Regions from separate parts of the Pseudomonas morbosilactucae genome, predicted to be linked through region 3. Evidence: predicted binding sites of a transcription regulator. Region 3 holds the regulator's gene; each other region holds the start of a gene.

Region 1 (3,785 bases), on a different contig from region 3:
AAGGCCGTGCGCGCCGGCCAGGTCTGCGGCTCGGGGTTGCGGTTGACGAACACCAAAGGGATTTTCGCCTCGCCCGCCAGGCGCAGCATCTCCGGGGCGCTCTTGCCGTTGACCATGGCGACCACGATGGCATCGACCTTGGAATCCACCAGGTTGCGGAACTGACGCATCTGCAACTCGGCGTTGTCCTGGCCGTTTTCCATGAAAATATCCGCCTCCAGCACCGCGGCGTGCTGCTGCACACCGTTGCGCAGCAGGGTCTGGAAGTTGTCGTCGTACTTGGCCATGCCCACCCCCAGCAGCGGGGTGCTGGCCTGGGCCAGGCCGGCGAACAGCAGGCTGGCGCCCAGGGACCGCGTTATCCAATGCTTCATCTTCGAACTCCCGGGCGTCATACGCTGAAATGATGGAGCAGCTCGCGCTGCACCTTGGCCATCTGCGACAGGTCCTGGCTGCTGCTGGCGGACTGCTCGGCGCCATCGGCCGCTTGCTGCGCGGAGTCGTTGATGTGGGTGACCATGCGGCTGGTTTCCTGCACCGTGGCGCTTTGCTGCTCGGTGGCGGCAGCGATCTGGATGTTCATGTCGCGGATGCTGCCCACCGCCTCGCCCATCGCCACCAACAGTTCGTCGGCACCGGAGGCCAGGGCCACACAGTGATTGGATTGCACCTGGCTTTCGTTCATCACTTGCACCGCCGAATGAATCTTGCCCTGCATCTGGCCGATCATTTCCTGGATCTCGCTGGTGGACGCCTGGGTCCGGCTGGCCAGGGAGCGCACCTCGTCGGCGACCACGGCAAACCCCCGGCCCTGTTCACCGGCACGGGCCGCTTCGATAGCGGCGTTGAGGGCCAGCAGGTTGGTCTGCTCGGCAATGGTGCGAATCGCATCGACGATGCCGTCGATGTTCTGCCCGTACTTCTGCAACTCATCGGTCACCGCCGAGGCCTTGTTCACCTGCTCGGCCTGCTGACGGATGTTGACGATGGTCTCGGCCACGCGCTGTTGCACCTTGTGGGTCAGGTCACTGGTGTCATCCACCGCGTTGCGAGTGTCCTGGGCCCGGCGGGCCACCTCTTCCACGGTGCTTTCCATCTCGGTCATGGCCGAGGCGGCGGAGTGCAGGCGGTCTTTCTGTTCATCCACCACCCGGGTCGTGCGCTCGCTGATCTGGGCATTGTCACTGGCGGTCTGGGCCAGGGTGTCGGCCGACCCAATCAGTTCACGGAAGGTTTTCTGCAGGGCCTGGGTCAACTCGTTGAGGTAGCCGCCCAGCTCGCCGAATTCATCCTTGCGGCTGACATCGAAGCGCACCCGCATGTCGCCACCGGTGAGGGTCTTGAGCACCTCGCGGAACGCCGCCAGGGGCCGGCGCAGGCTGAACGCGACCCAGGTGCCGATGACCACCGCCGCCAGCACGGCCAGCACACAGGCGATCAGCAACAGGTTGCGGCTGGTGCTGATGGTGGCGTCGGCGTCGCTCTTGGCGGCGTTGGCCACGTCCAGCGACTGGCCGCCGAACTCGCCGATTTTGTCGAGGGTGGCTTGCAGCCGGCTTTCCACGCCCTGGCGCTGTTGCAGCACCTGCTGGGCCAGGGTCGCCTCTTGGCGATACGCCTGGTACAGGCCATCGCTGGCGGTCAGGTCGCTCAACAGGCGGTTGACCATCACCCCGGCGATGCGCCCCACACGCGGGTCCACAGCCACCAGGGCCTGGGCGCGGGAACGGATCACCTCGTCCTGCAGGTTGAGCAGGCGCTGCAAGGTGGCAATGTCCGGCGTGGCGGCGTGGGCGGCCAGGCCGTCATAGGATTTGTTGACTTCCAGCAGCAGTTTCTCGGCAGCGGCGGCGTTCTCCGCCACCCCGGCGTTGCGCTCTCGGGCGATGTAATCGCGCAGGTAGCCGGTCAGCTGTGCGCCCTGGCTGTTGCTGTAGCCCTGCAAGCCCCGGGTAAGCGCCACTTGCGCCACGTGCTGGCGGTGGGTCGCCATCAGCGCCTGGGCCTGCTCGGCATAGGCGCCGCTGAGCTGGCGTTCCTGGGCCAGGTTGGCCTGCAGCTCGGGGCGCTCGCCGATGTAGGCCGGGATGCTGTCGAGCAATTGGTTGAAGCGCGCCAGGCTCTCGTTGAACGGCGCCTTGCCGGCATCGATCTGCGCCGGTTCCTGGCTGATCAGGATCGCCAGCAACGCCTGGTTGGCCCGCAGGATATGCACGTACAACTCACTGGCGGCCCGGCTCAACGGCGCTGATTGGCCGGTGATGATGGTCAAGCGATCGCTGATCGAATGGGTGCTTTGATAGCTGATCCCCACCATGGTCAGCAATAACAGCACCAACACGGCAAACCCGCCGATCACTCGCTGAAGAATGGTCATGGCTGTCCTCTTTATTGTTCTTGTGCATGGACCCGAGCACTGGCCATGCGGGGGGAAACGCGAAGCCTGGAAACTGTTTGGCAGCTCGATACGCTATCGGCGTGGCAACGGGTGACTTGAGGCGCCTGGCGAATATTCCTCGCCCTGCCCCGGCGGCCGTTTCCCCGGCCCGACGGAGGTGCTGTCACCAGCACCAAAAACTCCTCGGCCAGCCGCCCCGGCGCGGCACCGCTCGGCAAATCGGCCATTTGCCGGGGCGCCAAAGGCTGCTTTAATCAACCCACTTCAAGCCGTGCTCGTCAGCCTTCGAGGCCCAACGCCCCGGGGATACCGCGAGTGATTGATAAGGAAGCCCCCCGATGGACCGTCTGACCGCGCAAGACTTCGCCCCGGAACTGCTCGAACTCTACGACTACTACGCCCACGGCAAGATCAACCGGCGGGAGTTTCTCGACCGCGCGGCGGCCTTCACCCTGGTGGGCCTGACCGCCAGTGCCACCCTGGCGGCGCTGACCCCGAACTACGCCCTGGCCGAACAAGTGTCCTTTACCGACCCGGAGATCGTCGCCGAATACGTCACCTACCCCTCGCCCAAAGGCCACGGGCAGGTGCGGGCCTACCTGGTGCGCCCGGCCAAGGCCAGCGGCAAGCTGCCGGCGGTGGTGGTGGCCCATGAAAATCGCGGGCTGAACCCTTACATCGAAGACGTCGCCCGGCGTGTGGCCAAGGCCGGTTTCATCGCCCTGGCCCCGGATGGCCTGAGTTCGGTGGGCGGTTACCCCGGCAACGACGACAAGGGACGGGACCTGCAGGCCAAGGTCGACCCGCAAAAACTGATGAACGACTTCTTCGCCGCCATTGAATGGCTGATGCACCACGACGCCAGCACCGGCAAAGTCGGCATCACCGGCTTCTGTTATGGCGGCGGCGTGGCCAATGCCGCCGCCGTGGCCTATCCGGAACTGGCGGCCGCCGTGCCCTTCTACGGCCGCCAGCCTGAAGCCGCCGACGTGGCGCGGATCAAGGCGCCGTTGCTGATCCACTACGGCGAGCTGGACACCCGCATCAACGAAGGCTGGCCCGCCTACGAACAAGCGCTCAAAGCCGCCGGCAAAACCTACGAAGCCTACATCTACCCCGGGGTGAACCACGGCTTCCACAACGACTCCACCCCCCGCTACGATGAAGAAGCCGCCAACCTGGCGTGGGACCGGACCATCGCCTGGTTCAAGCGGTATCTGGTTTAAGCGCAAAGAGGGGGATGTCAGCGGGCACGTACAGTTACAGAGCGCCTGGCACCCCGCTGACAGACCCGGGCCGAGGCTTTATCCTCGGCCCCCTTCATCCAACCACGCCCAACGACTTACCGGAGCCCCCTTCGTGCCGCCACTGCCGCCGCTCACTGCCC
Region 2 (3,785 bases), on a different contig from region 3:
GCGCTGTGGTGCAAAAGGGTGTGGCGGCGAAGGTCGGCAAGGGCGAGTGGCTGCCGGGCCGTCAGGTAATGGGGACTGCACACGGGAAACACTTCATCCGCGGCGGTGAATGCCAAACCATGCAGGCCGCTGGGGCGGCCGCTGCTTTGCAGGGCCACATCGAAAGGGTCATTGAATTCGGCCAACGGCCGGGTGGTGGTCGCGAGTTGAATCTCGATTTCCGGGTGCTGCTGGTGGAACGTCGACAGGCGCGGCATCAGCCAATAGAAGGCTTCGCACAACTGGCAGAGCAACACCGCGCGGTTTTTACGCGGGGCTTCACGCAGGGCCACGGCACTGTTGCTGATGCTTTGCAGCGCGCTGCTGACCACGCGCCCGAGTTCACGCCCTTCTTGGGTCAGGAAGACCGCACGGTTGCGACGGCAGAACAGCTTCAGCCCCAGGTTGTCTTCCAGCCCACGGATCTGGCGGCTGACCGCCGCTTGGGTGATGTGCAACTCTTCGGCGGCTTTTGAAAAGCTTTCCAGTCGAGCAGCGGCCTCAAAGGGCAGCAAACTGGCCAGCGGCGGCAATGATTTTCCAAGGCTATTCATAATCAGAAGTTATGCATCCAGGGCCGAGAACTCGTTTGTAGCACAGCTGCATGGCTGTGCAACATGCGCTGAATCCCTCACGGACCTTTCTGATGCCCACTGCTCCCTCAAACATCCTGATTGGCGTGGCCCTGGCCGTGGTCGCGACCCTAAGCTGGGCCCTGAACTTCGTGGCGCCCTATGTCACCGGCGCTTACAGCCTCTACGATTTGATGGCCATCCGCTTTCTGATCGCCGGTGGGCTGGGTGCGGCGGTCGTGCTGTTCTGTCGCGCCCAGCTAAGGCTCTTGCGTCGCCATCAACAATGTCTCGCCGCAGGCCTGGGCGTCATCGGTTACCTCGCCTACAGCAGCTGTATTGCTGCCGGTGTGATTTTCGGCGGGCCGGTGCTGACGCCTGCGTTTATCGGCCTGGTGCCGGTGTTGCTGGCCCTGCTTGGCAACGCCCGGAATAAAACCCTTCCCTGGCGCCGGCTGGCGATGCCGCTGGCGTTTTTGACGGCTGGGCTGCTGCTGTCAAACATCAGCAGCGCCCATCAACCTGCCGCAGACGGACATTCGTGGCTGATGGGGTTGGGTTTTTCCATCGGCGCCGTTGCCCTGTGGCTGGTCTTCAGCGTGCTGAATCAGAGCGCCCTGGGCAGGCTCCCGGCCCATGCATCAGCCCTCTGGACCGGCCTAATGATGATGGGCGCCGGCATCGGCACCCTGTGTCTGTTACCGCTGGTACAGGCCCTCGGCCTGCTCAACCTGCCGAGCCTGGGTTTCGGCCTATCCCAGGCAGGACAGCTGTACGGCTGGGGTTTACTGATTGCGCTGATGTCCTCCTTGGTCGGGGCCTGGGCGTGGAACGCCGCGTCCCGCCGCCTGCCCATGGTGCTTTCCGGGCAACTGATCGCCCTTGAATCGCTGTTCGCCACCCTGCTCGGCTTGGTGTTTCATGGCCGCCTGCCAACACTGTTGGAAGCATCAGGCCTGGCGGCGGTGCTCGTCGGTGTGGTCATGGCCGTTCGTATCCTGATGACATCGATCAACCACCCACCCACAAGGCAAACGCTGCGTTCAGCAACCTGACGGTGGGTGGAACAGGCTCTGCGAACGCCATAGGCAGCCAAAAAGCCCAGACATTGCGCCGATCAACTGCCTTCGCATGCTCTAAAGTCCCTACCCAGGGTGCCGATATCTGCTTTGAATCATTGGCTCCACAACCTCCTGAACCGCTGCTGCACTCCCCGCCTGCGTAACGTCCCGTCACGACGCATGGCCGCTTTGTTCCTGGCTCAAAGACATGGAGTAAGAGTGAATGCCTGACCACCCGCGTTTTCTTGAGCATTACCGCAAAGCCGACCGCATCATGCTGGCGCTGGTCTGGCTGATGTTTGTGTTTTCACTGGGTTTGGCGTTCTGGCACGACACCTTGATCCAGGCGCTGGTGGTGGGGGGTGGCACCTGTGTGCTGCTGACCGTGCTGTATCGCGCCATCGGCGGCACACGCTGGATGCGTTGCGGCCTGGGCGTTGGCTTGATGGTCATGGCGGCCTTGCACATCAACCAGGCCCAGGGGGTCATCGAATCCCACTTCGGCATTTTCGCCTTACTGGCGGTGCTGACCTTTTATCGCGACTGGCTGCCGATCCTGGTGGCGGCGTTGACCATCGCGGTGCATCACGTGGTGTTCCACGTCCTGCAACATCAAGGTTTTCCAGTGTTCGTCATGGAGCATCACGGCGGCTGGACGATGATTTTCGTCCACGCGTTCTACGTGGTCATGGAGACCGTCGCCCTGCTCTATCTGGCGGTGCACAGCCAGGCGGAAGCGGTCGAGAGCCAGGACATGCTGGAGAAAATGCTCACCGTCACCACCCAGCTCACCGCCGACCCGGGCAAGGGCGACAACGAGCGGGTGCACGTTTCGCTGGCTGATCGCTTCGACCGATTCCTGATGCAGGTCACGGCCTTGGTCGACGGGGTGGTCCACGACTCCCAGGGCCTGGGTGAGCTGGGTCAGGAGTTGGCCAAGGCCAGCGATACCCTGGAGAAAGGCGCCAAGCACCAACTGGCGGAAATCGCCCAGATGACCGGCTCGATGCAGCGCATGGGGGACGCCATGGGGCACATTGTGGTTCACGTCGAGCACGCCGTTGAACACACCGGCCAAGCCAGCCTGCAAATCACCCGCGGGCAGGAAAGCGTGAGCCGGGCCCAGCATGAAATCACCCAACTGGCCTCGCGCCTGAAAGGTACCCATGAAACGGTGCAGGTCCTGGCGGTACAGGCCGAGCAAATCGGCAGTGTGCTGGAGGTCATCAGCAGCATTGCCGAACAAACCAACCTGCTGGCCCTCAACGCCGCCATCGAGGCCGCCCGCGCCGGCGAGCAAGGCCGAGGCTTTGCGGTGGTGGCCGATGAGGTGCGAAGCCTGGCGCAGCGCACCGCCGTTTCCACCCATGAAATCAGAACCATCATCGAAGCCCTGCAACAAGGCAGCCGCAAAGCCGTCGAGGCCATGCACGACAGCCACGAAGGCGTAGAGCGTTGCGTCGAGGACAGCCAACTGGCAGTGGCGATGTTGCAGGCCGTGGGCAGTGATATCTCGCAGATCGATCAACTCAATGGGCGTATCGTCACCACCACCCGCGAACAATCCACGGCGAGCGTCGAGATTGTCGGTCGTCTGCAATCGGTGCAAAGCATTGCGCAAAACACCGCCGACGATGTCGAAACCCTCGCCCTGAGCAGCCAGCGCCTACCCCCTATCGCGGTTCGCCTGGACACCCTGGGTCGCAAGTTCCACCAGTAACGACCGACAAAGGATGCGACATGCTGATTGCCCATCTATCCGACCTGCACATTAGGCCCCCAGGCGTGCTGTACCAGGGGCTGGTGGATTCGAACCGCCACTGCCAGCAAGCCATCGAACATTTGAATGGGCTGCGTCCGCGCCCGGACGTGGTCATCATCACCGGCGACTTGGTGGATGAAGGCTTGCCGGCCGAATACGAAATGGCAAAACAGTTGCTCGCCGGTATTCAACAGCCGCTGTTGATGATTCCGGGCAATCACGATGACCGCGAGCGATTCAGGGCGGCGTTCCCTCAGGCCGTGTCAGGCGCCAGCCAAGGCCCCGTGCACTTCGTGGCGGCGGATCTGGGGCCGGTTCGCCTCATTGGCCTGGACATCACCGTGCCCGGGG
Region 3 (3,785 bases):
GTCGACCTGACTGGCCATGAGCACCAGTTTGAGCAAATTGCTTTCGACTTCCGTGACCAATTGGGTCACGCGCTTGATCACCTGGCCCGTGAGGTCCTGGTAATCCTGCGCCAGCAGAATGTCGTTGAGGTGGCCAGAGACGGTGCGGGTTTCCTCTGCGCTGCGCGACAGGAAACCGTCGACCCGGCGGGCCAGTTCGCGAAACTCTTCAGCACCGACCTCGCGCCGCATAAAGCGTCCCCAGTCGGTGCTCAAGGCCTGGGCATCAGTGCTCAGGCTGTTGACCAACGGGGTGCTGCTTTCGACCAGGTCCATGGTGCGGTTGGCCGCAGCCTCAGTCAGCCTGACCACATAGGAAAGGCGCTCGGTGGCATCCGTGATCTGTGAGACTTCCTCGGCTTGCGGCATGTGCGGGTCAATCTGAAAATTGACGATCGCGCTATGCAGCTCGCGGGTGAGCTTGCCGACTTCCTGGTACAGGCCGCGGTCACGGGTCTGGTTGAGCTCATGGATCAGTTGCACAGCGTCGCCGAACTTGCCTTTTTCAAGGCTCTCGACCAGTTCGCGGGCATGTTTTTTCAGGGTCGATTCAAAATCGCCCAATGAAGATTCGTTATGCTCCATAGCTCCCCCGTGGCGGAATTCATCAACCGATGCGTTCGAAGATTTTTTCGATCTTCTCTTTCAACGCCTGGGCCGTGAATGGTTTGACCACATAGCCGTTTACACCGGCCTGGGCAGCTTCAATGATCTGTTCGCGCTTGGCTTCAGCGGTCACCATCAGCACCGGCAGGTGCTTGAGTTTTTCATCGGCGCGCACGTGGCGCAGCAGGTCGATGCCGGTCATGCCGGGCATGTTCCAGTCCGTTACCAGAAAGTCGATGCTGCCGCTGTTGAGGACCGGGATAGCGGTAGTGCCATCGTCAGCCTCGACCGTGTTGGTGAAACCCAGATCACGCAACAGGTTCTTAATGATCCGCCGCATCGTTGAGAAGTCATCAACGATGAGGATTTTCATGTTCTTGTCCAATTCGACCTCCAAGCAGTCTTAAACGCGCCCAGCACCTGAACGCGCCATTCAATCAATACGGCGTAACACTCAACGACTGCATGAAGCACCCAACACAAGAACGGCCTGGCATGACGCCCAACCGCTCTTGTTCGCAGTGTCCCCACACTGCCTGTCAGCGCGCTCGCCACTCCCCCAAACGCCCCCGCAAGCGGGCCGCGCACTGGCTGTGTAACTGGCTGACCCGCGATTCGCTGACCCCCAGGACCTCACCGATTTCCTTGAGGTTCAGCTCTTCGTCGTAGTACAGCGCCAACACCAGTCGCTCGCGCTCCGGCAAATTGGCAATCGCATCCGCCAGCGCTGCCTGGAAACGTTCATCTTCCAGATCGCGCGACGGCTCGAGATGAGCACTGGCGCCATCCTCGTGCAGCCCTTCATGTTCGCCGTCCTGCAACAGGTCGTCGAAACTGAACAGGCGGCTGCCCAAGGTGTCGTTCAAAATCCCGTAATAATCGTCGAGACTCAATTCAAGTTCGGCCGCAACTTCATGATCTTTAGCGTCGCGACCGGTTTTAGCTTCAATTGCTCGAATCGCGTCACTGACCATGCGGGTATTGCGGTGCACCGAGCGGGGTGCCCAATCGCCTTTACGCACCTCATCGAGCATCGCGCCACGGATACGGATGCCCGCGTAGGTCTCGAAACTCGCGCCCTTGCTGGCGTCGTACTTGGTCGACACTTCGAGCAAGCCGATCATGCCCGCCTGGATCAGGTCTTCCACCTGCACGCTGGCCGGCAAGCGCGCCAGCAAGTGGTAGGCGATACGCTTGACCAGGGGCGCATAGCGCTCGATCAATTCGTACTGGCTGTCACGCGCCGATTTTTTGTAAAGGTTATAGCCGCTGGCAGTCATAGAACCGGTCCCGCTGTTTGATGCACAAGCCGCTCGACAAAAAATTCCAGATGCCCCCGCGGATTGGCAGGCAGGGGCCAGGTATCGACTTTTTGGGCGATGGCCTTGAACGCCAGAGCACACTTGGAACGAGGAAAGGCTTCATAGACCGCACGCTGCTTTTGCACGGCCTTGCGCACGCTTTCGTCGTAGGGAACTGCGCCGACGTATTGTAAAGCCACGTCCAGGAAGCGATCCGTGACCTTGGTCAATTTGGCGAACAGGTTGCGACCTTCCTGAGGGCTCTGGGCCATGTTGGCCAGGACCCGGAAGCGGTTCATGCCGTAGTCGCGGTTAAGCAGTTTGATCAGGGCGTAGGCGTCAGTGATCGAGGTGGGTTCGTCGCAGACCACCAACAACACTTCCTGGGCGGCGCGAACAAAACTGACTACCGAGTCACCAATACCGGCAGCGGTGTCGATCACCAGCACATCGAGGTTGTCGCCGATGTCGCTGAATGCCTGGATCAGGCCGGCATGCTGGGCCGGGCTCAGGTGCACCATGCTTTGGGTGCCGGACGCCGCCGGAACGATACGAATGCCACCAGGCCCCTGCAGCAATACGTCGCGCAGCTCGCAGCGCCCTTCGATCACATCGGCCAGGGTGTGTTTGGGGGTCAAGCCCAGCAGGACATCGACGTTGGCCAGGCCCAGGTCGGCATCCAGCAGCAGGACGCGTCGGCCGAGCTCTGCTAGAGCCAGGGACAAGTTCACTGACACGTTAGTCTTGCCGACGCCACCTTTGCCGCCGGTCACCGCGATCACCTGTACGGGATGCATGCTGCCCATGTTCTTTCTTTACCTTGTCTTACTTAGACGGGGCCACATAACTGGCTGCGCGTTCACCATTGGAACAATGCATGGCAGACCATCGATGTAGATACACTGCAATCTATTCATGATTCCCTCAGCCCACTCGCTTGGTCGGACTGTGGTAGAGGTCGGCGAACATATCGGCCATGGCCTCTTCACTGGGTTCTTCCTGCATTTGCACGCTGACCGCACGGCTGACCAACTGATGCCGGCGAGGCAGGTGCAAATCGTCCGGAATTCGCGGACCGTCGGTGAGATAAGCCACCGGCAACTCGTGACTGATGGCCAGGCTCAGCACTTCGCCCAGGCTGGCGGTTTCGTCCAGCTTGGTCAGGATGCAACCTGCCAGGCCGCAGCGCTTGTAGCTGTGGTAAGCGGCCGTTAGAACCTGTTTCTGGCTGGTGGTTGCCAATACCAGATAATTTTTTGCCTTGATACCGCGACCAGCCAGGGTGTCCAACTGCATGCGCAGTGCTGGATCGCTGGCTTGCAGGCCGGCGGTGTCGATCAACACCACACGCTTGCGCAGCAGCGGGTCCAGCGCCTGGGCCAGGGACTGCCCCGGGTCGACGTGGGTTACCGAGACGTTGAGGATGCGGCCCAAGGTCTTGAGCTGCTCCTGAGCACCGATACGGAAGCTGTCCATGCTCACCAGGGCAATGTTCTGCGCGCCGTACTTGAGCACGTAGCGCGCTGCCAACTTGGCCAGGGTGGTGGTCTTGCCCATGCCGGCCGGGCCGACCATGGCAATTACACCGCCCTCTTCCAAGGGTTCCATTTCCGGTGTCGAGATCATCCGCGCCAAGTGCGCCAACAGCATGCGCCAGGCTTGGCGAGGTTCGTCAATTTCAGTCACCAGTGCCAGCAGGTCGCGGGCCAGAGGGCCGGACAAGCCAATGCGTTGCAGGCGGCGCCAGAGGTTGGCCTGCTCCGGGCGACTGCCTTGCAACTGGCTCCAGGCCAGGGAGCCCAGCTGGACTTCCAGCAGCTCACGCAGCCCGTTGAGTTC
Region 4 (3,785 bases), on a different contig from region 3:
CGTGAGTGTGTAACCGTCCATCTCCGGCATTTCAATGTCGGAGATCATCATCAAAAACTCTTCTTCCGGCCGCTTGCCCTCATCCACCAACTTGCGCAGGTAGTCCAGGGCCTGCCGGCCGTCGTTCAGCGCCACGACTTCTACGCCCACCGTCTGCAAGCAACGGGTGACCTGCTTGCGCGCCACCGACGAGTCGTCGACCGTGAGCACTCGCAAGGACACGGCCTTGTTCTGGGTCTCGACATCGACCACGCCAAGGGAAATCGATTCCGAGGTCGGCGCCACTTCCGCCAGCACCTTCTCGACGTCGATGATTTCCACCAACTGATTGTCAACCCGGGTCACCGCCGTCAGGTAGTGATCGCGTCCGGTGCCCTTGGGCGGCGGATGGATCTCCTCCCAGTTCATGTTGACAATGCGTTCCACCGAGCGCACCAGAAACCCCTGGGTCTTGGTGTTGTACTCAGTGATGATCACGAACGGATTGCTCAGGTCCTTCAACCCACCGGAACCCGTGGCCATCGCCAGGTCCAGGATCGGAATGGTTGCTCCTCGAATATTCGCGACACCGCACACCACAGGACTGGATTTGGGCATCAAGGTCAGCTTCGGGCATTGCAACACCTCGCGAACCTTGAATACGTTGATCCCGTAGAGCTGCTGGCCATCCAGACGGAACAGCAGCAGCTCCAGGCGATTCTGCCCTACCAATTGCGTGCGCTGGTTTACCGAATCCATTACACCAGCCATGCCCAGACTCCCCAAGACTTTAAGATCCGACGCACGCTCATTGCTAAACGGCACGGGGCTTGCTTTTTAACGGTTATGAACGCAAAAACGACATTTTTCCGACGCCTGACATCAAACTACCGCAAATTGCTTTGCGGGCTGTCGGCATTGGCCTGTTTCAACCTTGGCAGCCCTGCCGTTGCTGACTCGCTCACCTTGCCTGATGTCCTTATCGGCGTCACTCAAGGGTTTCTTGAATTCACCGTAGAAGACTACCTGGCAACCAGTCAAACGCCAGGACGCTACGAAATCCAAGTCAACCAGCTAGACCCGCGCATGCACATGCCGGCGTGTGACAAGGAATTGACAGCGACCCTGGAAAGCCCGGCGCAGCCGTTGGGCCGGGTGACGGTCAAAGTGCGCTGCGAAGGCGCTTCGCCATGGACGGTGTTCGTGCCGGCCCAGGTCAAATTGTTTCGCGAAGTGGTCACCACCACCCGCCCCCTTAAACGTGCCGGCATCGTCGAGCCCGATGACGTCGCCCTGCGCGAACGGGACATCAGCCTGATCAGCCAGGGCTACTTGACCTCGGTGGACCAGGCCATCGGGCAAAAACTTGTCCGACCAATGGTCGCCGACCAACTCATCACCCTGGTTCATCTGGAACAGGCCGAGGTGGTGCGCAAGGGCGATCAGGTGGTGATTTCGGCGCGCAGCGGCACATTGAATGTACGAATGCCGGGAGAAGCCCTGTCCAATGGCGGCATGAGCGAGCAGATACGGGTCAAGAACCTCAACTCTCAGCGGATCATCAAGGCCCGGGTCACAGCCCCCGGGCAGGTGGAAGTTGCCATGTAGATCACTGGCGCTCAGCCCGGCCCTTCCCTAAACTGTGGCCCACGCATGGCCGCAGCCGCGGCCGTTGGCATATCGACAATTGCGCCTAAAGTTTTCCAGGGTATTGCCGAAAACATGGCAAGCGTCCAAATACCCAGAGGTTTTTTCCATCATGGTCATTGATTTCAGCCGTCTGAACAGTTCCCCCTCACTCACCGGCAGTACGCGTACCAGCGCCAGCAAGGAAACCGACGAAACCGGTAAATCCACGTCGCTGACTACCTCCGCCGAACCGGCCAGTGCCAGCAAAAGCGGGGAATCGGTACACCTCAGCAATGAGGCTCAACAGTTGCAGAAGATCACTGACAAGCTGCGCGATCAGCCTGCCGTAGACAAAGCCCGTGTGGCCGAGTTGAAGCAAGCGATTGCCGATGGCAGCTACAAGGTCGATAGCAACCGTGTAGCCAGCAAACTGCTTAACTTCGAAGCCCAGCGCTAGCCAAAGGCCTGCGCCAGGCTTTTGGACGCTTAAAACCCAAGGCCAGCCATGCACGACACTAATTTACTGCAACTGATCACTGACGACTTTGCTCCCGCCCAACAACTGCTTGAGTTGCTGAGGACCGAGTCCCTCGCCTTGCACGGCCGCGACATGCTGCTGCTCGAGGACATCCTGGCGCAAAAACAGGCACTGATCATTCTGCTGGAACAGCATGGCCGCAAGCGCACTGAGCTCCTTGCCAGCCTGAACCTGCCGGCCACTCGCGCCGGTCTGGAAGAGTTGGCCAGCCACTCCTCGATCGGCAGCCAATTGCTCGAACAGAGCGATGTGCTGACCCAATTGCTGGCCGACTGCCAAGCGGCCAACGAACTCAATGGACGCTCGATCCAGGTTCAACAAGCCACGACCGCCAATCAGTTGAAGATTCTCACCGGCGGCGAACCTCCTGCCCTGTATGACGCTCGCGGGTCAACCGCCAAGCTTGCGAAGCCTCGCCCACTCAGTCAGGCTTGACCCCCCAAATGAGCGCGCCCTACCATGCCGCGAAACATGCTGGCAGAATGATATCATTCTGCGTGTAGCCGTATTTTGTCTGGAGATTGATGAACCGTGTTCAACGCCTTAAACGCGGAAGATGCTCCGCAGCCACCGAAGGTGCTCACCACCCCTTTGGAAATAGCCTCAAATCTGCGGCTGCTGCAGGAGAGTCACGACCCTCTGATCATCACTTTCCATGAACGCAGCCAGCGCTTTCAAAGCTATCTGGTGGATGTGGATCGCGACACCAACATGATTGCCCTCGACGAGATGATTCCTCGGGACGGCGAACGCTTCATGCTGGCGGGCGAGCCGTTCAAGGTCGAAGGCTTCCATGACGGCGTAAGAATCGCCTGGGACAGCAACGGTACCTTGACCCTCGACGAGTCCAATGGCGGCCGCTGCTACCGCGGCACCCTGCCCGATGAAGTGGTCTACCACCAGCGACGCAATGCCTTCCGGGCCGCGTTGAAGCTGGCCCAACTGGTGGATATCGAACTCAGCGGCGACAAACTGAAAAACCCGGTCAACGGCAAACTGCTGGATATTTCCGCAACCGGCTGCAAGCTGCGCTTCGACGGTGACATTTCCGACCGCCTGCAACTGGGCCAAGTCTACGAACGCTTTATCGCGGCCCTGCCCTTCGGCAGCATGACCGCGCCGGTAGAACTGCGGTACCTGCACCATGAAGAAAAAATCGACACCACCTTCGCCGGCGTACGCTTTCACAACATGAGCGGCCTGGTGCAACGTCAGGTAGAGCGCTTCGTCTACCAACTGCAACGGGAAGCCCGGCGCTTCGACAAAGACGATTTCTGATCGCCTTGCAGCTCAAAAAAACGGGCAGTCCCTTGCGGTGACTGCCCGTTTTTTTATGCCGGCGTTTAAGGCCTGGCGCCGCTCAGGTGCTCGGGACCCGTGTCCTCCGGACTGACGTCGGCCTCGCCCTCAGGTACTTCACTGCCTGCCTGCGCCGCCACTGCCGGATCCACCTCGGACTCAGACTCGGCCTGTGGCGCAACACTGGTCTGCATCTGCTCCTGGACCACCTGTTCATCGACACGCGGGTCAAGGGCCGCCACCAGCGGCGAGCTGGACATGCTGTCCGGCATCGCCACGTGGTGCAACGGCGCATCATCGACCTGGTGCAGGTTGGTCACGGCCTTCGGCCGGATACGCC

What was found. Region 3 encodes FliA, which starts transcription of late flagellar genes. Its sites were predicted from a motif close to CTAAAGTTTNNNNNNNNNNNGCCGNTAA; they were not measured.
Region 1: the regulator FliA is predicted to act here: its motif matches at 2,471-2,498, upstream of M1B35_RS32535 (methyl-accepting chemotaxis protein).
Region 2: the regulator FliA is predicted to act here: its motif matches at 1,748-1,775, upstream of M1B35_RS31975 (methyl-accepting chemotaxis protein).
Region 4: the regulator FliA is predicted to act here: its motif matches at 1,673-1,700, upstream of flgM (flagellar biosynthesis anti-sigma factor FlgM).

The regions. Positions count from the first base shown of each region.
Region 1 is NZ_JALQCX010000057.1:4,896-8,680, reverse strand. Features, by position in the region: gene M1B35_RS26365 (substrate-binding domain-containing protein) at 1-374, opposite strand, end outside; gene M1B35_RS32535 (methyl-accepting chemotaxis protein) at 392-2,377, opposite strand; gene yghX (YghX family hydrolase) at 2,737-3,624, shown strand; gene M1B35_RS26350 (DUF7693 family protein) at 3,767-3,785, shown strand, end outside.
Region 2 is NZ_JALQCX010000050.1:93,400-97,184, forward strand. Features, by position in the region: gene M1B35_RS24195 (LysR substrate-binding domain-containing protein) at 1-593, opposite strand, end outside; gene M1B35_RS24200 (DMT family transporter) at 686-1,666, shown strand; gene M1B35_RS31975 (methyl-accepting chemotaxis protein) at 1,896-3,392, shown strand; gene M1B35_RS24210 (phosphodiesterase) at 3,413-3,785, shown strand, end outside.
Region 3 is NZ_JALQCX010000051.1:92,560-96,344, forward strand. Features, by position in the region: gene M1B35_RS24685 (protein phosphatase CheZ) at 1-624, opposite strand, end outside; gene M1B35_RS24690 (chemotaxis response regulator CheY) at 647-1,018, opposite strand; gene fliA (RNA polymerase sigma factor FliA) at 1,185-1,925, opposite strand; gene fleN (flagellar synthesis regulator FleN) at 1,922-2,752, opposite strand; gene flhF (flagellar biosynthesis GTPase FlhF) at 2,871-3,785, opposite strand, start outside.
Region 4 is NZ_JALQCX010000011.1:356,444-360,228, forward strand. Features, by position in the region: gene M1B35_RS08230 (chemotaxis protein CheV) at 1-750, opposite strand, end outside; gene flgA (flagellar basal body P-ring formation chaperone FlgA) at 826-1,587, shown strand; gene flgM (flagellar biosynthesis anti-sigma factor FlgM) at 1,739-2,065, shown strand; gene M1B35_RS08245 (flagella synthesis protein FlgN) at 2,114-2,581, shown strand; gene M1B35_RS08250 (flagellar brake protein) at 2,678-3,424, shown strand; gene M1B35_RS08255 (MFS transporter) at 3,490-3,785, opposite strand, start outside.